2 linked regions of the Rhodopseudomonas palustris genome follow. The protein of the gene in region 1 interacts with the protein of each later gene in a pairwise test. Links are inferred from orthologs where the notes say so. Each region holds a gene or a part of one and is shown on either strand. Other genes may lie near its edges.

Region 1 (5,229 bases):
CGCTTCAGCATCCCCGCATCGATGATGTTCTCGGTGTCGGGACCGGCGCGGACGGCGACCAGCAGCACGTCGCACCAGTCGACCAATTCACCGAGGTCGCCGATATAGCGATACGGCACGTCGTGCCGGCTGCGGCTATGATAGGCGACCTCGGTCTCGAAACCGGCGACCCGCGCGGCGATCTTGCGGCCGATTTCGCCGATGCCATAGACCCCGACCTTGGCGCCGGTCAGTCCACGCGGCGGCTTCAGCATCGGCGACGGCCTGGCGCCGGACCAGCCCCCGGCCCGGACGTAAGCGTCGGCCGGCAGCACCCTCCGCATCAGGGCGAGCAGCAGCGCCAGCGCCAGATCCGCGACCGCCGAGGCGTTCGCGGCCGGGCTGTTGCCGACCACGATACCGCGCTCAGCCGCGGCTTTCAGATCGACCCCGTCATAGCCGGTGCCGTAGCAGACCACCGCGCCGAGCGCCGGGAGGATGTCGAAGGTTTCACGGCCGAGCGGCTGGCCGCCCATCGTCAGCAGCGCGCGGACATCCGCAAGCTCGGCGGCGCCGAACACCTGATCGGCTGGCTTGCCCGCGGTCTCCAGCAGCTCGAAGCGCTCGGCGAACCGTCCCAGCATCGACCTGCCGAACCGTGACGTCACCAGAACCTTGTCGGCCATTGCAGCCCCTCCCGATTGTTTGTTGTTGTTCTTGCGAGCAAACAAAAAGGGCGAACGGGTTGCCCCGTCCGCCCTTTTTCAAATCGCGATTCGTCCGGGCAACGGACTTAGTGGACGGTGCCCGGCTCGACCTTCACGCCCGGGCCCATCGTCGAGGACACCGCAACGCGCTGAATGTAGGTGCCCTTGGCGCCGCTCGGCTTGGCCTTGTTGACCGCGTCCGCGAGCGCCTTGATGTTCTCCACCAGCTTGTCGGCGTCGAACGAGGCCTTGCCGACGCCGGCCTGGATGATGCCGGCCTTCTCGACGCGGAACTCGACCGAACCGCCCTTGGCGCCCTTGACCGCGCCGGCGACGTCCATGGTCACCGTGCCGATCTTCGGGTTCGGCATCATGCCGCGCGGGCCGAGCACCTTACCGAGGCGGCCGACCAGCGGCATCATGTCCGGGGTGGCGATACAGCGGTCGAAGTTGATGTTGCCGGCCTGCACCTGCTCCACCAGATCCTCCGCGCCGACGACGTCGGCACCCGCGGCCTTGGCCTCGTCCGCCTTGGCGCCGCGCGCGAACACGCCGACGCGCACAGTGCGGCCGGTGCCGTTCGGCAGCATGACCACGCCGCGGACCATCTGGTCGGCGTGGCGGGGATCGACGCCGAGGTTGATCGCGACCTCGATGGTCTCGTCGAACTTCGAGATCGCGCGCTCCTTGATCAGCTTCACCGCCTCGTCGAGCGGATACAGCTTGGTGCGGTCGATGCCTTCGCGGATCTTCTTCAGACGCTTACCGATTGCCATGATCCGTTACCCCTCGACCTGCAGGCCCATCGAGCGGGCGGAGCCCTCGACCATGCGCATGGCCGACTCGACGGTGTCGCAATTGAGATCCTTCATCTTCTTCTCGGCGATCTCACGCACCTGGGCGGAGGTCACCTTGCCGGCGACATCGCGGCCCGGCGCCTTGGAGCCGGACTGGATCTTGGCCGCCTGCTTGAGGAAGTAGGACATCGGCGGGGTCTTCATCTCGAAGGTGAACGACCGATCGGCGTAGATCGTGATCACCACCGGAATCGGCGTGTTCTTCTCTTCCTTCTGGGTCTGCGCGTTGAACGCCTTGCAGAACTCCATGATGTTGAGGCCGCGCTGACCAAGCGCGGGACCGATCGGAGGCGACGGGTTCGCCGCTCCGGCCGGCACCTGCAACTTCAGGTATCCGGTCACTTTCTTTGCCATACCAACTCTCCTGTTGCCGGCGAACCGGCGGTTTCAGGTTTCGTGGTGGGGCTCTAGCGGACGACTGGCGATCGTCCGAAGCCTCCCACGCTTCGCGGAAATTACTTTCCGCACGTCATGGCCGGGCTCGTCCCGGCCATCCACGTCTTCTCACCACCGCCACGCCTACAAAACGTGGATGGCCGGGACAAGCCCGGCCATGACGGGGTGTTTCGGTCAAACCTTCTCGACCTGACCGAATTCCAGTTCGACCGGCGTCGCGCGGCCGAAGATCGACACCGCGACCTTGACGCGCGAACGCGCCTCGTCGATTTCCTCGACCACGCCGGAGAACGACGCGAACGGGCCGTCGGCGACGCGGACGTTCTCGCCGATCTCGAACGACACCGACGCCTTCGGGCGCTCCACGCCTTCCTGCACCTGGTGCAGAATGCGCATCGCCTCGGACTCCGAGATCGGCATCGGCTTGTTCTCGGCGCCGAGGAAGCCGGTGACCTTCGGGGTGTTCTTGATCAGGTGGAAGGCTTCGTCGGTCAGATTCATCTTCACCAGCACGTAGCCCGGGAAGAACTTGCGCTCGGCGTCGACCTTGCGGCCGCGGCGCACCTCTGTGACCTTCTCGGTCGGCACCAGCACCTGCTCGAACAGATCTTCCAGGCCACGCTGCTTGGCCTGCTCGCGAATCGATTCCGCGACCTTCTTCTCGAAGTTCGAATAGGCGTGGACGATGTACCAGCGCATGCTCATAAGATTCGGGCCTGCCGTTAGACGCCGAGCACCAGGCGGATCAGCAAGCTGATCACCTGGTCGGCGGCGAAGAAGAAGATCGAGGCCAGCGCCACCATCACGAACACCATGATCGTGGTGATCGAGGTCTCGCGGCGGGTCGGCCACGTCACCTTGGCGGTCTCGCTCCGCACTTCCTGCAGGAATTTGAACGGGCTGAAGGCCATGGCGTGATCCGGGTCAGTGTCGATGTCGGTTTCAGAAACTCAGACAGCCCTGTTGCGCCCAACCTCCGCCAAGGAACCCCTCAGCTTCAGGATGAGCCGCCAACCGGGCCCTGTTTTTCGGGAAAATCAAGCCGCGCCGGAAATCCGTCAAAGCGGGCCGGCAGCGAGTAAAGCTGTCTACTGCGCCACATCCACAAGGTCAAGATGCGGCCCGGCCAAGGTTCCGGCGCCGCCCGGCGGGCGGCTGCGGCGGCTCGCCGCGCGCCTCCTGAACCGCACCAGATCAATACCTAAATACCACATCAGCCAATGGAACCGGAGCAAACCGGCACGGCCGCCAGCCAAGGCTCGCGCCTGAAAGCGGCAAGGCAATCGGCGATGCCTCCGGAAGCAGCAGGGTCCAATTTTTCGTCCCATCGGCAGGAAGGGTCTGCTCGCGCCCCATCGAACCGACCCCGGTATCGGCGACGCCGGTCGGCGCGCTTGCGGCCTCGTCACCACTGTGAGGCTGCCGCGAGCGCATCGCGTGACCGGGCCTGCCGATCGTGGCAACGCGACGCAGCGACAAACAGATGATTAGTATCGATGCGGCATCCCCCCACCGCGATCACGCCGACGATTTCGGAACGATTCAAACAACACCATCCTGACGAGCGCATCGCGCAGCATTCGCGCGCAAACTTGTATCATCCAAGTCACATCGTCAAACGCAATCGCGAATTGGATCCGTTCTAATCGCAGCTATCTTGCGATCGCGATCGTTTTCGTAGACCGCACTCGTCGGAAACAAGCTCGTTGATGGTTTTCTGGGAGGGGCGAAGGAAGTGATAATCGACAATCTTGCTCGCGTGGCGTGCCTTGGTGCTGTGAGCCATCTTACTTTGTGTCTGGCGATCGATTTCGTCACACCGGCGCATGCGCAGTCGACGCTACCCGCGATCAGCGTCGAAGCGCCGACCCGTCAAAGCAAGCCCAGCGTTTCCCCGCCCCGCCGAGCATCGGCCACGCGCGCCGCGCCCCGCCGTGCGGCCGCGCCGTTGCAGCCGGTTGCTCCCGTCCCCTATGTCGTGCCCGGCCGCGGCACCGTCGGTGCGCTGACGCCGTCTTATGTCGGCGGTCAGGTCGCGAATGGCGGTCAGGTCGGTCTGCTCGGCAATCGCGGCGTGCTCGATACGCCGTTCAACCAGACCACCTACACGCGCGAGCTCATCGAGAACACGCAGGCACGTACGCTGGCGGACGTCCTGGTCAACGATCCCGCCGTCGCCTCGGCGCTGCCGCGCAGTATCGGCCGCGAGCAGCCGGTGATCCGTGGCTTCCTGCTCGGCAACACGGCGGTCGGCATCAACGGCTATTTCGGCCTGATGGGTAACAACAACTTCAACCTGATCGATGCGGTCGAACGCGTCGAAGTGATCAAAGGCCTCAGCGGCCTGCTCAACGGTCAGTCGCCGGACGATTCGATCGGCGGCGCGATCAATTACGTGATGAAGCGCGCCCGCAACGAGCCGATCGCCGAGGTGACGACGTCGTTCGCCTCGCGCGGACAAGGCGGCGTGCATCTCGACGTCGGCCAGCGCTACGGCGAACACAAGGAATTCGGCATCCGCTACAACGGCAGCTATCGCGACGGCAACACCGAGGTGGACAATCAGAGCCTGCGCGATCAGAGCCACGCCCTGGCGCTGGATTATCGCGGCGAGCGCGTGCGGGTCTCCGCCGACGTGCTCTACAACGATTTCCGCGGCAACGGCCTCAGCGGCCGCAACACCTTGAGCCCGAGCCTGACTGCGGTGCCGACGCCGCCTTCCCCGACCAATTTCTGGATTCCGACCTGGACCGGCATCAAGGGCACCAACACTGCGGCGCTGTTCCAGGCCGAAGTCGACGTCACCGACTGGCTGACGATCTATGGCGGCGGCGGCTTCTTCGAAAATTCCATCACCTCGACGATCTCCAACCCGACCATCGTCAATGCCCTCGGCGACACCACGTCGACGCCGTTCGTCAATCGGCAGAACCGCCACAACCACACCGAACAGGCAGGCTTCCGGGCCACGGTCGAGACTGGTCCGGTGCTGCATGAAGTCAACTTCAACACCACGCTGTGGAGTGGCCAGCTCGACGCCTCGCAGAGCGTCGGCATGCGGGTGACCTCCAATATCTACAATCCGGCTCCCATCCCCTTCCAGACGATTCCGCAACTCGACGTCGTCAAGGCCAACGTCAGTTCGCTGAACAGCTATGGCATCGCCGACACGATGTCGGTGCTGAACAAGCGCATCCAGTTCACGATGGGCATCCGCCGGCAGGAAGCCGCGTCGGACGCGTTCAATACGATCACGGGGGCTCCGACCTCGAGCTACAGCGCCGGCACAT
Region 2 (4,033 bases), 2.0 Mb from region 1 along the record:
CTTGCGATCGGCCTGCGCCCGCGGTCCGCGGACCGCTGGACCTTTGCGGCGGTTGAGCATCCGGAACTGGATGCCACCGGCATCAGCGACCCGGCCCATCAGGCCGTCGAGAGCGTCGACTTCGCGGACCAAATGACCTTTGCCGAGCCCACCAATGGCCGGATTGCAGGACATCGCCCCGATCGTGGCATAGCGATGCGTGACCAGCGCCGTTGCGGCGCCGATCCGGGCAGCCGCAGCAGCAGCCTCGCAGCCGGCATGGCCGCCGCCGATAACAATGACGTCGAAGGAAGTGCGCATCAGGGGGTTCTAGCTCAGCTCCTTGGAGCTTTGAAGGCGGCGCGCCAATCTGATACCGGCCAAAGCTCACCACATTGTTTCAAGTGAAACAGCGGCGGCGGCAATCGGTGTGGCATGGTTACCAAATCGTTGTCCGGCGCGCCTCCCATAGCCAGATGCCGAATGGGTCTTCGATCTTGGTTTCAAAGCAGGCACTCCGCTGTTTCACGTGAAACAGCGGCCATCCGCAGGACTATGGTTAACCAAGTCTTACCCGCCGGCCGATTGCGGCCTCCCTATTTCCCTATGCAGAACCGGCCAAAGATCTCGCCGAGGACGTCCTCGACATCGACCCGCCCAAGCAAGCGTCCCAGGTCATGGCAAGCGGCGCGGAGTTCCTCGGCGACGATTTCCTCGGCCAGACCCGGTGCCAGACTTCGTCCCAGCGCTGCCCCGGCATCGGCAAGCAGCAGCCGATGGCGGTCTCGGGTGATCAAGCCGGCCTCCGCAGAGCCGAAATATTGCGCGGCAAACTGCGTGAGTTCGCGCAGCAAACCGGCGACACCCTCGCCGCTAGACGCAGAAATACGAAAATCAGCGTCTGAAGACCGCTTCTTCCGCCCCTCGTCCGTTTCCGCCAGATCGATCTTGTTGCGCACCCGCCAGACCTCCGGTCCGCTGAGATCCGGATCGGAAGCGTCGGTGGGCGTGCTGAGCCACAGCACCAGATCCGCCGCCGCCGCGCGCGCCCGCGCCCGCCGCACACCCTCCTGCTCGATCGGATCGTCGCTGTCGCGCAACCCCGCGGTGTCGATCACCGTCACCGGATAGCCGCCGAGATCGAGATGAACCTCGATCACATCCCGGGTCGTGCCGGCATGAGGCGACACGATCGCCACATCACGCCGCGCCAGACGATTGATCAGGGTCGACTTGCCGACGTTCGGCGGGCCGGCGATCGCCACCACCATCCCGTCGCGGAGCTTTTCGCCCTGGCCCTGCTCGGCCAAGACCTCCGCAATCTCCGCGGACAGCGCGGCGATCTTCGCCCGCGCGGGTGCCATCAGGTCGGCGGCGACGTCACCTTCGTCGGAAAAGTCGATCCCGGCCTCGACCAGCGCCAGCGCTTCGATGATCTGGTCGCGCCAACGCCGCGCCCGGTCGCCCAGCACGCCCTGAAGTTGCCGCAGAGCCTGCCGCCTCTGCACCTCGGTATCGGCGTGGATCAGATCGTCGAGACCTTCGGCTTCGGTCAGATCGAGCTTGCCGTTCTCGAATGCCCGCCGGGTGAACTCGCCTGGCTCGGCCGGCCTCACCCCTTCGAATGCGGAAAGCGTCTTGATCAGCGCCGCCGCCACCGCGTGACTGCCGTGGATGTGCAGTTCGGCGACGTCTTCGCCGGTGGCCGACGCCGGTCCCGGAAACCACAGCGCCACGCCGTCATCGATCATCTCGCCGCTGCGATTTCTGAGATCACAACGCACCGCACGTCGCGGCGCAGGCAACGATCCGGTCAGCGCCGTTACCACGTTCCCAGCCTGTGGTCCGGAAACTCGAAAGATCGCGATCGCCGATGGGAGCGGCCCGGTCGCGAGAGCAAAAATGGTCTGGTCCCTCGGATGCATGGGCGCTGTCTTGCCGAGGCGCTGTTCCGAACGCAAACAAAAAGGGCGCCCCGCGCGGGACGCCCTTGATCGCTGGTGTTGGCCGGTTCGCTCAGGTGTTCATCGAGTCGAAGAATTCCGAGTTGTTCTTGGTGTTGCGCAGCTTGTCGAGCAGGAACTCGATCGCATCCATTGTACCCATCGGGTTGAGGATGCGGCGCAGCACATACATCTTCTTCAAGAGCTGCGGATCGGTGATCAGCTCTTCCTTGCGGGTGCCGGACCGCGAGATGTCGATCGCCGGGAAGGTGCGCTTGTCGGCGACCTTGCGGTCCAGGATCAGCTCCGAGTTACCGGTGCCCTTGAACTCTTCGAAGATCACTTCGTCCATACGCGAGCCGGTGTCGACCAGCGCTGTGGCGATGATGGTGAGCGATCCACCCTCTTCGATGTTGCGGGCGGCGCCGAAGAATCGCTTCGGCCGTTGCAGCGCGTTGGCGTCGACACCACCGGTCAGCACCTTGCCGGAGGACGGCACTACCGTATTGTAGGCGCGGCCGAGCCGGGTGATCGAGTCGAGCAGGATGACGACATCGCGGCCGTGTTCCACCAGGCGCTTGGCTTTCTCGATCACCATCTCGGCGACCTGGACGTGGCGGACGGCAGGCTCGTCGAACGTCGAGGAGATCACCTCGCCCTTCACCGAGCGCTGCATGTCGGTGACTTCTTCGGGCCGCTCGTCGATCAGCAGCACGATCAGGTAGCATTCGGGGTGGTTCGCAGTGATCGAGTGCGCGATGTTCTGCATCAGCACCGTTTTACCGGTGCGCGGCGGCGCGACGATCAGGGCGCGCTGGCCTTTGCCGATCGGCGCGACGATGTCGATCACGCGGGCCGACAGATCCTTGCGGGTCGGATCGTCGATCTCGAGCCGGAAACGCTCGTCCGGGAACAGCGGCGTCAGGTTGTCGAAATTAACCTTGTGCTTGGACTTTTCGGGATCTTCGAAGTTCAGCGAGTTGACCTTGAGCAGCGCGAAGTAGCGTTCCCCTTCCTTCGGGCTGCGGATATGGCCTTCGATGGTGTCTCCGGTGCGTAACCCGAACCGGCGGATCTGCGAGGGGGAGACGTAGATGTCATCCGGACCGGGAAGGTAGTTCGCATCCGGTGATCGCAAAAACCCGAAACCATCGGACAGCACCTCGACGACGCCCTCCCCGATGATGTCGGTTTCCTTCGCCGATAGCTGCTTGAGGCAGGCGAACATCAGCTCCTGCTTGCGCATCGTGCTGGCGTTCTCGACCCCCAGCTCCTCTGCAAACGAAACGAGCTCGGCCGGCGTCTTGGCCTTCAGGTCTTGAAGTTTGATTTCCCGCATGGGGGTGGTCCTGTGGAAACGAGACTGGGGATTCGTCAGCGGAAGAAAAAGCGGGAGGAAATAACGGAGGTCCGCAGGTCTTCAGGTCGACGGTGTCTTGAGCAAGGAAGGTGCGGGAGGTTTCAGACCCGATGCGGCGGCCGGTCCAAAAGGAGCCAGATCGCAACCACATTCGCCTGCTTTAGGTGGGACGACGCAACTATAGGAAATCCGTCGCAATCACGCAAGACGATCCCGGTGCCGGACGAGGATTTGCGCCCTCAGAACGGTTTGACGATGACGAAGATTACCGCCGCAACCATGAGAACAGTCGGTATCTCGTTGATAACGCGATAGAATTTATGAGATCGCGTATTCCGGTCTGCGGCAAAATCGCGCACATAGCGACCGAGCAGCAGGTGGATCACCGTCATCAGCACCACAGCGGCAAGCTTGCCGTGGAACCAGCCCGACGCAAAGTAGTCCTGCTCCCAGGCAATCGCGAGCCCGGCGACCCAGGCGACCAGCATCGCCGGATTCATGATCGCACGGTACAACCGGCGCTCCATGATCTTGAAGGTCTCGGACTGCTTCGTTCCGACCTCGGCGGTGCAGTGATAGACGAACAGTCGCGGCATATACAGCATGCCGGCCATCCAGGAGATCACCGCCACCACGTGCAGGGTCTTCACCCACGGATAGACATAGATCCATTCGATCATTCGAACTTCCATCCCGCTGTGCCGAGACGCTGCAACGAGATCCGGAACGCAGGACCTGCATCGCGCGTTGA

Evidence for each region. Proteins that work in one complex are often made in the same cells at the same time.
Region 2: the proteins of nusG (region 1) and rho interact in binary tests that used the Escherichia coli proteins (3 or more experiments, as listed by UniProt). The link is inferred for Rhodopseudomonas palustris from one-to-one orthologs.

What each region holds. Positions count from the first base shown.
Region 1 is NZ_CP041387.1:2,580,828-2,586,056, forward strand. Bases 880-3,852 are described here. They hold nusG (transcription termination/antitermination protein NusG), read right to left. Parts: upstream 2,645-3,852; coding sequence 2,114-2,644; downstream 880-2,113. Other genes in these bases: rplA (50S ribosomal protein L1), read right to left, coding at 880-1,462; rplK (50S ribosomal protein L11), read right to left, coding at 1,469-1,897; secE (preprotein translocase subunit SecE), read right to left, coding at 2,662-2,850. Outside these bases: FLL57_RS11790 (NAD(P)-dependent oxidoreductase), read right to left, coding at 1-665; more of rplA, read right to left, coding at 773-879; FLL57_RS11815 (TonB-dependent receptor), read left to right, coding at 3,888-5,229. UniProt on the Escherichia coli protein: Part of the processive rRNA transcription and antitermination complex (rrnTAC). The complex forms an RNA-chaperone ring around the RNA exit tunnel of RNA polymerase (RNAP).
Region 2 is NZ_CP041387.1:4,588,339-4,592,371, forward strand. Bases 1,129-4,033 are described here. They hold rho (transcription termination factor Rho), read right to left. Parts: upstream 3,262-4,033; coding sequence 1,996-3,261; downstream 1,129-1,995. Other genes in these bases: mnmE (tRNA uridine-5-carboxymethylaminomethyl(34) synthesis GTPase MnmE), read right to left, coding at 1,129-1,904; hemJ (protoporphyrinogen oxidase HemJ), read right to left, coding at 3,522-3,962. Also shown: tRNA uridine-5-carboxymethylaminomethyl(34) synthesis enzyme MnmG, read right to left, coding at 1-300; more of mnmE, read right to left, coding at 576-1,128. UniProt on the Escherichia coli protein: Facilitates transcription termination by a mechanism that involves Rho binding to the nascent RNA, activation of Rho's RNA-dependent ATPase activity, and release of the mRNA from the DNA template.